DNA from 3 places in the Shewanella sp. Isolate8 genome. Region 1 is predicted to be linked to each of the others. Evidence: predicted binding sites of a transcription regulator. Region 1 holds the regulator's gene; each other region holds the start of a gene.
The links. Region 1 encodes sigma-54, which starts transcription at its own class of promoters, with help from an activator protein. Its sites were predicted from a motif close to GTTGGCACGNNNNTNGNNT; they were not measured.
Positions count from the first base shown of each region.

Region 1 (3,231 bases):
ACAGTAATAGCCCAGATCTTCTAAGACCCTAAGCGCGACGGATTTTCCCGATCCTGAGCGTCCTGATACCAAAACCAATTTCATTGGGTGATCACCTGATAGAGTTCGGATTCATCTTGGGTCTTTCTTAGCTGCTTAATGATCGCCTTATCATTGAGCTTCTCGGCCATGGCGGCCAGGGTGCTAAGATGTTGCTCGCATTGATCTGCGGGCACTAATAATGCAAAAAGAATATCGACGGGCTGATTGTCAATGGCATCGAATGCGATTGGTTCAGCACATTTCACCAGTACGGCCACGGGTTGATCTATGTTGGTCAGCCGCCCGTGAGGAATCGCGATACCATTGCCTATACCTGTGCTGCCCATTTTCTCTCGAGCCAGAAGGCTTTCAAAAATTTCTTGAGAGGAGAGGGTAGGGTACTGGACAGCGGCTAAGTCGCTGATAAGCTCCAGTACCTTTTTCTTACTGCCCGGAGTGGCGCAGGTGGTGCACTCCGGCCGCAGGATGGTACTCAGTTCCATCGTTAATGTTTAGTAAGCTTCTCTTTGTGTTTAATGACCTGACGATCGAGTTTGTCAATCAGGGAGTCTATCGCGGCATACATGTCCGCATGTTCGGATGTTGCGAACACTTCTCCGCCGCGGAGATGTAACTTTGCCTCAACCTTCTGTTGCAACTTTTCGACATTTAATACAACGTGCACATTATTGATCTGATCGAAATGACGTTCAAGCTTTGTGAATTTCTCTTCGATGTAGCTTCGTAGAGATTGGGTGATCTCGATATGGTGCCCAGTCAGGTTTATTTGCATAAAGATAGTCCTCCAGTTTCCAGGTTTGTTTTATAAGCTCTTGCGCTGATTCGACGGCGGTATCAGCATCGCTTCACGATACTTGGCAATGGTGCGTCTAGCTACCTTGATACCCTGTTCGGCCAAGAGTTGAGCCATCTTACTGTCGCTCAATGGCTTTTTCTGGTTTTCCGCAGCAACCAGCTTCTTGATGAAGGCGCGTATTGCTGTTGAAGAGCACTCTCCGCCATCGTCGGTACCGACGTGACTGGAGAAGAAGTATTTGAGTTCGAAGATCCCTCTCGGGGTATGCATATATTTTTGTGTGGTCACACGTGAGATGGTGGACTCGTGCATCTCCACCGCCTCGGCAATGTCGTTCAGTACCATGGGCTTCATCGCCTCTTCGCCAAATTCGAAGAAGCCTTGTTGGAAGTCGACGATACAGTTGGTCACCTTGAGAAGGGTCTCGTTGCGGCTCTCCAGGCTCTTGAGGAACCATTTGGCTTCCTGCAGGTGACCGCGAATAAACTGGCCATCCGCCTGGCTCTTGGTGCTGCGCGCCATGGCGGCATACTGCTGATTGACGTTGATCTTGGGCATGCTGTCGGGATTGAGCTCGACCACCCAGCGTCCCTTCTTCTTGGTGACGGTCACATCCGGGATTACATATTCGTCGCGGCTGGCGGTGATGGCGAGGCCGGGACGAGGGTTGAGAGTCTGGATCAGGGCGATGGCATCCCTTAGGTCATCTTCTTTGAGCTTGGTCTTGCGCATCAACAGACGGAAGTCGCGGCCGGCGATGAGATCCAGATGTTCCTTGATCAGCATGCGGGCGTTGGCGATGTGCGGCGTGTCGTCGCTGTATTGGGCGAGCTGAATCGTCAGGCATTCGCTGAGATCCCTTGCCGCCACGCCTATGGGATCGAAGTGTTGTACCCGCTTGAGTACCGCCTCGACCTCGTCGAGTTCGATCTCAGGATCGCCCATGGCTTCGAGAATATCTTCACAGGTCTGGGTCAGGTAACCACGCTCGTCGATGGCATCTATGATGGCGGTGGCGATGGCCAGGTCGTTATCGGAAAAGGGGGTCAGGTTCTTCTGCCACTCAAGGTGTTCGTAAAGACCTTCGCTGGTTTCTCCCTGAAAAGGCATGTCGTCGTCACGCATGGCGCCCGAGCTGGAGTTGGGCGAGGCGGTATAGACCTCGTCCCAGGTGGTATCGACCGGCAGCTCGTCTGGCATGGAGTCCTGGGTCAGGGCGTCAGAGGTCTCGACACCTGAATTATCCTGGCTCGAATCCAGCTCTATCTTGTCGTCGTACTTGGTGTCGAAGTTGTCGCTGACGGCATCGTCTTGCAGCTCGACGTTGGCGCTCTCCTGCTCTTCGTCCAACTCCAGTAGCGGGTTAGATTCTAATGCCTGCTGGATCTCCTGCTGCAACTCTAATGACGATAACTGCAACAGACGAATGGCCTGTTGTAGCTGGGGCGTCATGGTGAGATGCTGACCCATTTTGAGCTGAAGTGACGCTTTCATCGTACTGCTATTCCCTTGTTTCTAATTATAAAATGAGAAAGCTCTGGCTATATGTGCCGGACAAATATATCGAATAGTCGCTAAGGCCACAATCTAAGATAGGTTTTTCTGTGTGGCCCCGTTATAAGATTAACTATAGCTTGAATTGTTCACCTAAGTACACTGCTCGTACTTGCTGGTTGTCTAAGATTTCGGCGGGTGTGCCCTCGGCGATCAGATTACCATGGCTGACGATGTAGGCTTTCTCACAGACATCTAGTGTTTCGCGCACATTATGGTCGGTGATCAACACCCCCAGGCCACGATTCTTGAGCTGTTCGATGATCTTCTTGATGTCGATGACCGAGATGGGATCGACCCCGGCGAAAGGCTCGTCGAGAAGAATAAACTTAGGGTTGGCGGCCAGCGCCCTGGCGATCTCTACCCGGCGACGTTCACCACCAGAGAGTGCCATGCCGTGGCTGTCACGGATGTGGGTGATATGGAACTCTTCCAGCAGGTGTTCCAGCTCCTCTTCACGGCCGTCGTTGTTCAGGTCGCTGCGGGTCTGCAGTACGGCCATGATGTTGTCGCGTACCGAGAGCTTACGAAAGATGCTGGCTTCCTGAGGCAGATAACCTATGCCCTTGCGGGCGCGCAGATGCATGGGATCCAGCGTCAGGTCGTCATCGTCGATAAAGATGCGGCCCTTGTCGCTCTGCACCAATCCGACGACCATATAGAAGGTGGTGGTCTTGCCGGCGCCGTTTGGCCCCAGCAGGCCGACGATCTGCCCGGTCTTGACCGTGAGGCTCACGTCTTGGACAACGGCACGACTCTTATAGCTCTTGGCGAGGTTCTCCGCCTTCAAGGTTAGGTGTGTCATTGTTTTTCCTGTTTGGGCTGTTCGGGTTTCTGTT
Region 1 covers NZ_JAKEVI010000001.1:77,722-80,952, forward strand. Annotated here, with positions in the region: gene rapZ (RNase adapter RapZ) at 1-84, opposite strand, end outside; gene ptsN (PTS IIA-like nitrogen regulatory protein PtsN) at 81-524, opposite strand; gene hpf (ribosome hibernation promoting factor) at 527-814, opposite strand; gene L1D43_RS00355 (RNA polymerase factor sigma-54) at 845-2,332, opposite strand; gene lptB (LPS export ABC transporter ATP-binding protein) at 2,466-3,197, opposite strand; gene lptA (lipopolysaccharide transport periplasmic protein LptA) at 3,194-3,231, opposite strand, start outside.

Region 2 (3,231 bases), 890 kb from region 1:
GAAACCGATGGGAATTAGAGGCCGACCCCACCTTGAGCCGCGGCGAATGCATAGTGAGTAACAGTCGCAGCCGGGTCGATATGGGCCTTGAGCATAGAATAAAAGCCGTATTCGATAAGCTGGTTGCCAGTGAAGAGCGCCTGGAGCAGCAGAGGTTGCAACAGCTTGCCGCCATGGAGAAGGTCTCCGAGCCTCAACCCCAAGATGGTGAGGCAGCACAAGGCGGCCATAAGGTGACAGATAGCCAGGAAACTGACAGCCAGGCAACTGACAGCCAGGAAACTGATACTCAGGAAACTAAAAGCCAGGCCGCTGTCGACACCTCGACACAGTTAGAGCTGGGCGAACAGCCAATACCTAGTGATGCACCGCAAGAGACGAGCCCAGATGAAGACACGTCAAAGCCGACTACTTGATAAGCTAAGACATCATACCCAGGCGGTCGCGCCATTTATGCCCGAGGCCTCGGGCCAGCTGGTGCGCGTGGTTGGTCTCACCCTGGAAGCCACCGGCTGCAAGGCGCCCGTGGGCAGTCTGTGTAGCATAGCCACCATGGCAGGAGATCTAATCGCCGAGGTGATAGGCTTCGATGACAAGCTGCTCTATCTGATGCCCATCGAGGAGCTAAGCGGCGTGATGCCAGGTGCCAAGGTGACGCCGCTCGGCGAGCAGACAGGACTGAATGTCGGCATGGGCCTACTTGGCCGCGTGCTCGATGGTAATGGTGCGCCGATTGACGGTTTGGGCCAGTTGCATACCGATCAGAAAGCTACCCGTCATGCCACCATGCTAAACCCCTTGGCGCGCCGTGCCATTAGTGAACCTTTGGATGTTGGGGTGCGCGCCATCAACGCCATGTTGACCGTGGGTAAGGGCCAACGTATGGGCCTGTTCGCTGGTTCGGGGGTGGGTAAGAGTGTGCTGCTGGGCATGATGACCCGGGGCACCACGGCCGATGTGATCGTGGTTGGTCTGGTGGGGGAACGTGGCCGCGAGGTGAAAGAGTTTATCGAAGAGATCTTGGGCGCCGAGGGACGTGCCCGCAGCGTTGTGGTGGCGGCGCCCGCCGATACCTCTCCGCTGATGCGCTTAAGGGCCTGTGAGACCTCGACCCGCATCGCCGAGTACTTTCGCGATCTGGGTTATAACGTGCTGCTCTTGATGGACAGCCTGACCCGTTACGCCCAGGCGCAGCGTGAGATCGCCCTAGCGGTCGGTGAGCCACCGGCTACCAAGGGCTATCCGCCTTCTGTGTTTGCCAAGCTGCCTAAGCTGGTGGAGCGCGCCGGTAATGGCGGCGCCGGCCAGGGCTCAATTACCGCCTTCTATACCGTGCTGACCGAGGGGGACGATCTGCAGGATCCGATCGCCGATGCGGCGCGGGCGATCCTCGATGGTCATATCGTATTATCGCGGGCATTAGCCGATTCGGGTCATTACCCGGCAATCGACGTCGAGGCCTCTATCAGCCGTGTGGCGCCTATGGTGATCAGCGATGCGCATCTGGAGGCTACGCGCCGGGTGAAGCAGATGTATTCTCTGTACCAACAGAATCGCGACCTCATCTCTATCGGTGCCTATACTCAGGGGAGCGACCCACGTATCGATAACGCCATACGGCTGCAGCCTGCCATGAATGCCTTCTTGAGACAGACCATGAAGGAGGCCATCAGCTTCGATTCCAGTGCCTTGATGCTGGGGCAGTTAAGTGCCCAGTGTCAGGTCTAGTCTGGCATTAATCCTAGAGCGAAACTGCCATGGCAAAACATGATCCCTTAGAGACAGTACTCAAGTTAGCCCTCGATGCAGAGGAAGCTGCGGCTACACAGCTTCGAGGTGTGCAGCTGACCCTCAATAAGTGCCGGCAGCAGCTCGATGCCCTTCGGCAGTACCGTCTGGACTACATGAAACAGATGGAAGGTAAACAGGGGCAAGTGATTGCCGCCAGTAGTTATCATCAATTTCATCAGTTCATTCGTCAAATCGATGAGGCGATCGACAAGCAGGTATTCGCCGTCGCCGAAACCGACAAGCAGCGTGTGAAGGCGCAGGAATATTGGCAGGGCAAGCAACAAAAGCGCAAGGCGGTCGAGTTGTTGTTGAGCCATAAGGCCGAGGCCAAACAAAAATTTGAGGCTAAACAGGAACAAAAGATGATCGATGAGTTTGCCTCTCAGCAGTTCTTCCGCCAGTCCACTCGTTAAACCTAGCCCATCGATGAGAGCTGCGGAGACATTCGCCGCTTTTTTCCCCTTAGGCTTCTCTTATCAAACCGCGTCTTTTTTAATCCTAGTTGTTAATAACTTGGCATATTTATTGCTGGATTTTGGTTAGTAAGGGCTATTGAGTCCATAGCGACAGCGAATAATTGACGCTCGGGCGGCACGTGAACTTAGCGAGCCCCAAATGAGTGTTGGAGGAAGCATGCCACAGATGACCCAGATACTCCTATCCAATGTAGAGTCCGGCAAAGAGAAAGGCGGGGTGTTGCCCAGTTCGTCCGATGCGACTGCCGAGTCAAAGTCAGAAAACAAAGGTTTTTCAGAGGCTTTGGCTAAGGTAAGCAGTCAGGATGAGAAGAGTTCACAGGCGAAAGCTCGCCCGCAAAGCCAGGCCGATAATCTGGCTGCTGGCGATAGCGTCAACAAGGCCGATGCTAAGCAAGCTAAAGACTCTGATCAGGACAAAGAGAGCGACGATGTCTCCAATGTGCTGGCGCAGATCCAGCTTGCCAACAAGTTAGGGGATGAGGCGGAGTTTGCCGCCGACGGCGTTATTTTGCCGCTGGGTGAAGGTGATGGTGAGTCTCCAGCCGACAATGAGCTGTTTCCTACCTTTGTAAAAGGGGCTAAGGATAAAGTCGCCGGTGAAAAGGAAGTGCTAGAAGGCATAGGCGAGTCACTTAAGCCTGGCGCCGGGGACGATCATATTCAGCCGGTTATCAATCCTAATGGAGTAGGTAGCGAGGCTATCCTGGCACATCTTCCCGATGACGCCCTGAATGAGGTGATGGCCCAGACTGGTTTGTCCGAGGATGAATTGATGGCCTTGCCGCCCCAGATGCTAGAGGGGCTTATTCATGGTGTGACTGATAAAGGAAAGCTGGGTCAGGGCCAAGGCAAGGCAACAGAGACCGATGAGGCAAATCTCGCGGCGCTGATCAGTGACGCCAAGCAGTATCTCGCCGCCCTGGCCGGTCAATCGCAAACCCAGGCGGCTTCTTCTCAAGTT
Region 2 covers NZ_JAKEVI010000001.1:969,154-972,384, forward strand. Annotated here, with positions in the region: gene fliH (flagellar assembly protein FliH) at 1-416, shown strand, start outside; gene fliI (flagellar protein export ATPase FliI) at 388-1,728, shown strand; gene fliJ (flagellar export protein FliJ) at 1,758-2,204, shown strand; gene L1D43_RS04205 (flagellar hook-length control protein FliK) at 2,425-3,231, shown strand, end outside.
Region 2: the regulator sigma-54 is predicted to act here: its motif matches at 2,304-2,322, upstream of L1D43_RS04205 (flagellar hook-length control protein FliK).

Region 3 (3,231 bases), on a different contig from region 1:
ATCGATGAAGTCATCAGAGAATACGCCGCCCTTAGTCAGGAACTCACGGTCTGCATCCAGGTTCTCCAGCGCATTTTCCAGCGAAGTCGCAACCTGTGGGATCTCAGCCGCTTCTTCCGCTGGCAGATCGTATAGATCTTTGTCCATGGCTTCGCCTGGGTGGATCTTGTTCTGGATACCGTCAAGACCAGCCATCAGTAGTGCAGCGAACGCCAGGTATGGGTTAGCCGTTGGATCTGGGAAGCGAGTCTCGATACGACGAGCCTTAGGGCTTGGCACTACAGGGATACGGATAGACGCAGAGCGGTTACGTGCCGAGTAGGCCAGCATTACTGGTGCTTCGAAGTGAGGCACAAGACGCTTGTATGAGTTGGTGCTTGGGTTAGTGAAGGCGTTCAGCGCGCGAGCGTGCTTGATGATACCGCCGATGTAGTAAAGTGCAGTTTCACTCAGACCCGCATACTTGTCACCAGAGAAGAGGTTAACACCGTCTTTAGCCAGTGATTGGTGAACGTGCATGCCGCTACCGTTGTCGCCAACGATTGGCTTAGGCATGAAGGTCGCCGTCTTACCGTAAGCGTGGGCCATGTTGTGAACCACATACTTAAGGATTTGGATTTCGTCGGCTTTTTCAGTCAGCTTGTTGAAGCGAGTCGCGATCTCGTTCTGACCGGCAGTCGCCACCTCGTGGTGGTGAGCCTCAACTACCTGACCCATCTCTTCCAGTACCAGACACATGGCGCTACGAAGATCTTGTGATGAGTCAACCGGTGCTACTGGGAAGTAACCACCTTTTACGAATGGACGGTGACCTGTGTTGCCGTCTTCGTAGTGAGTGCCTGAGTTCCAAGCCGCTTCTTTAGCGTCTAGCTTAACGAAACAGCCTGACATGTCGGTGCCGAACTTAACGTCGTCAAACAGGAAGAACTCTGGCTCAGGGCCAATGAGTACGGTATCGGCGATGCCGGTAGAGATCAGGTACTCTTCGGCTTTCTTAGCGATAGAGCGTGGGTCGCGGTCGTAACCAGTCATAGTGCCTGGCTCAAGAATGTCACAGCGGATCAGGGCGGTGGTTTCTTCGGTGAACGGGTCAAGTACGAAGGTCGTTGGGTCTGGCATCAGTACCATGTCTGACTCGTTAATGCCCTTCCAACCAGCAATAGATGAACCGTCGAACATTTTACCGTCTTCAAAGAAATCGGCATCAACCTGATGAGTAGGAATAGATACGTGCTGCTCTTTACCTTTAGTATCGGTAAAACGCAAATCAACAAACTTAACTTCAAGTTCTTCTAGTTGTTGTAAAACTGATTCAACTGACATTCTAAAGTCTCCGAGTAGAGTAGAGGGGATGCCCTTCTTATATCATTCAGCGTTGCGACCAACGCGGTTCTGGCATGAGTAAAGCGAGACTCATGCCAAAAGTTTAAGGTATTGATTTTTATGGTAACGATAAAGCAGGCGGGTGGCGGGAATCTCGATATTGCACCATAAAGGTGCATTGATTGCCTCTTAATGGTGCGCTCACCAAGATGGTGCGCACCAATATAAACATGACTATTCATAGCTGACTAAAAAATAATCCTGTGCGAGAGCCCCTCGCTAGAGTAGAATGGCACGTTTTTTATTGCAACAGCTATTATTAGGGCTGTTATCAATACCCTATTTTTTCGATGGTAAGAGGTTTATCCGTGTTAGAGAATTTACGTAACATCGCCATTATTGCACACGTTGACCATGGTAAGACGACCCTGGTTGATAAGTTGCTGGCACAGTCTGGAACCCTTGAGACTCGAGGAGAGGCCGCTGAGCGGGTGATGGATTCCAACGATCTTGAAAAGGAACGTGGAATCACGATTCTGGCGAAGAATACTGCCATCAAGTGGAACGATTACCGTATCAACATTGTTGATACCCCTGGCCACGCCGACTTCGGTGGCGAGGTTGAACGTGTACTTTCTATGGTTGACTGTGTGCTACTGCTAGTTGATGCGGTCGATGGTCCAATGCCACAGACACGTTTCGTGACTAAGAAAGCCTTCGCTCAAGGCCTTAAGCCTATCGTAGTGATCAACAAGATCGACCGTCCGGGTGCGCGCCCTGATTGGGTTATCGATCAAGTATTCGATCTGTTCGACAACCTGGGTGCTACCGACGAGCAACTAGACTTCCCAATCGTTTATGCCTCTGCACTGAACGGTTTCGCGACTCTGGATCCTGAAGAGACTGGCACAGACATGACGCCACTGTTCGAGACCATCGTCGAGAAAGTGTCTTCACCTGACGCCGATGCCGAAGGTGCCTTCCAGATGCAGATCTCTCAGCTGGACTACAACTCATACGTGGGCGTTATCGGCGTTGGCCGTATCAAGCGCGGTAGCGTTAAGGTGAACCAGCAGGTTACCGTAGTGGGCGCCGATGGCACCACACGTAACGGTAAGATCGGCCAGGTACTTGGCTACATGGGTCTGGACCGTCACGAAGTGGCTGAAGCTAATGCCGGCGACATCGTCGCTATTACCGGTCTTGGCGAGCTGAAGATCTCTGACACTGTATGTGCCGTGGGCAGCGCCGAAGCCTTGCCACCTCTGTCTGTTGACGAGCCAACACTGACCATGACCTTCCAGGTAAACACCTCGCCATTCGCTGGTAAAGAAGGTAAGTACGTGACTTCACGTAACATTCTTGAGCGTCTGCAACAGGAACTGGTACACAACGTGGCACTGCGCGTCGAAGAGACTGACAGCCCAGACCGTTTCCGTGTATCTGGCCGTGGTGAACTTCACCTGTCTATCCTTATCGAAAACATGCGTCGTGAAGGCTACGAGCTGGCCGTATCACGTCCTGAAGTTATTGTTAAAGAGATCGATGGCGAGAAGTGCGAGCCATACGAGACCCTAACCGTAGACGTTGAAGAAGAGCACCAAGGTGCGGTGATCGAGAAGCTAGGTACCCGTAAGGCCGACATGCGCGACATGCAGCCAGACGGTAAAGGCCGTGTGCGTATCGACTTCATCATTCCTAGCCGTGGCCTGATCGGTTTCCAAACCGAGTTCATGACAGCCACCTCAGGTACAGGTCTTATCTACCACTCATTCGACCATTATGGTCCAGTGAAGGGTGGCGATATCGGTCAGCGTCAGAACGGTGTGTTGATCTCTAACGCTACCGGTAAGGCACTGACCTTCGCCCTGTTCGGTCTGCAAGATCGTGGTCGTCTGATGATCGGTC
Region 3 covers NZ_JAKEVI010000004.1:125,136-128,366, reverse strand. Annotated here, with positions in the region: gene glnA (glutamate--ammonia ligase) at 1-1,323, opposite strand, end outside; gene typA (translational GTPase TypA) at 1,692-3,231, shown strand, end outside.
Region 3: the regulator sigma-54 is predicted to act here: its motif matches at 1,405-1,423, upstream of glnA (glutamate--ammonia ligase).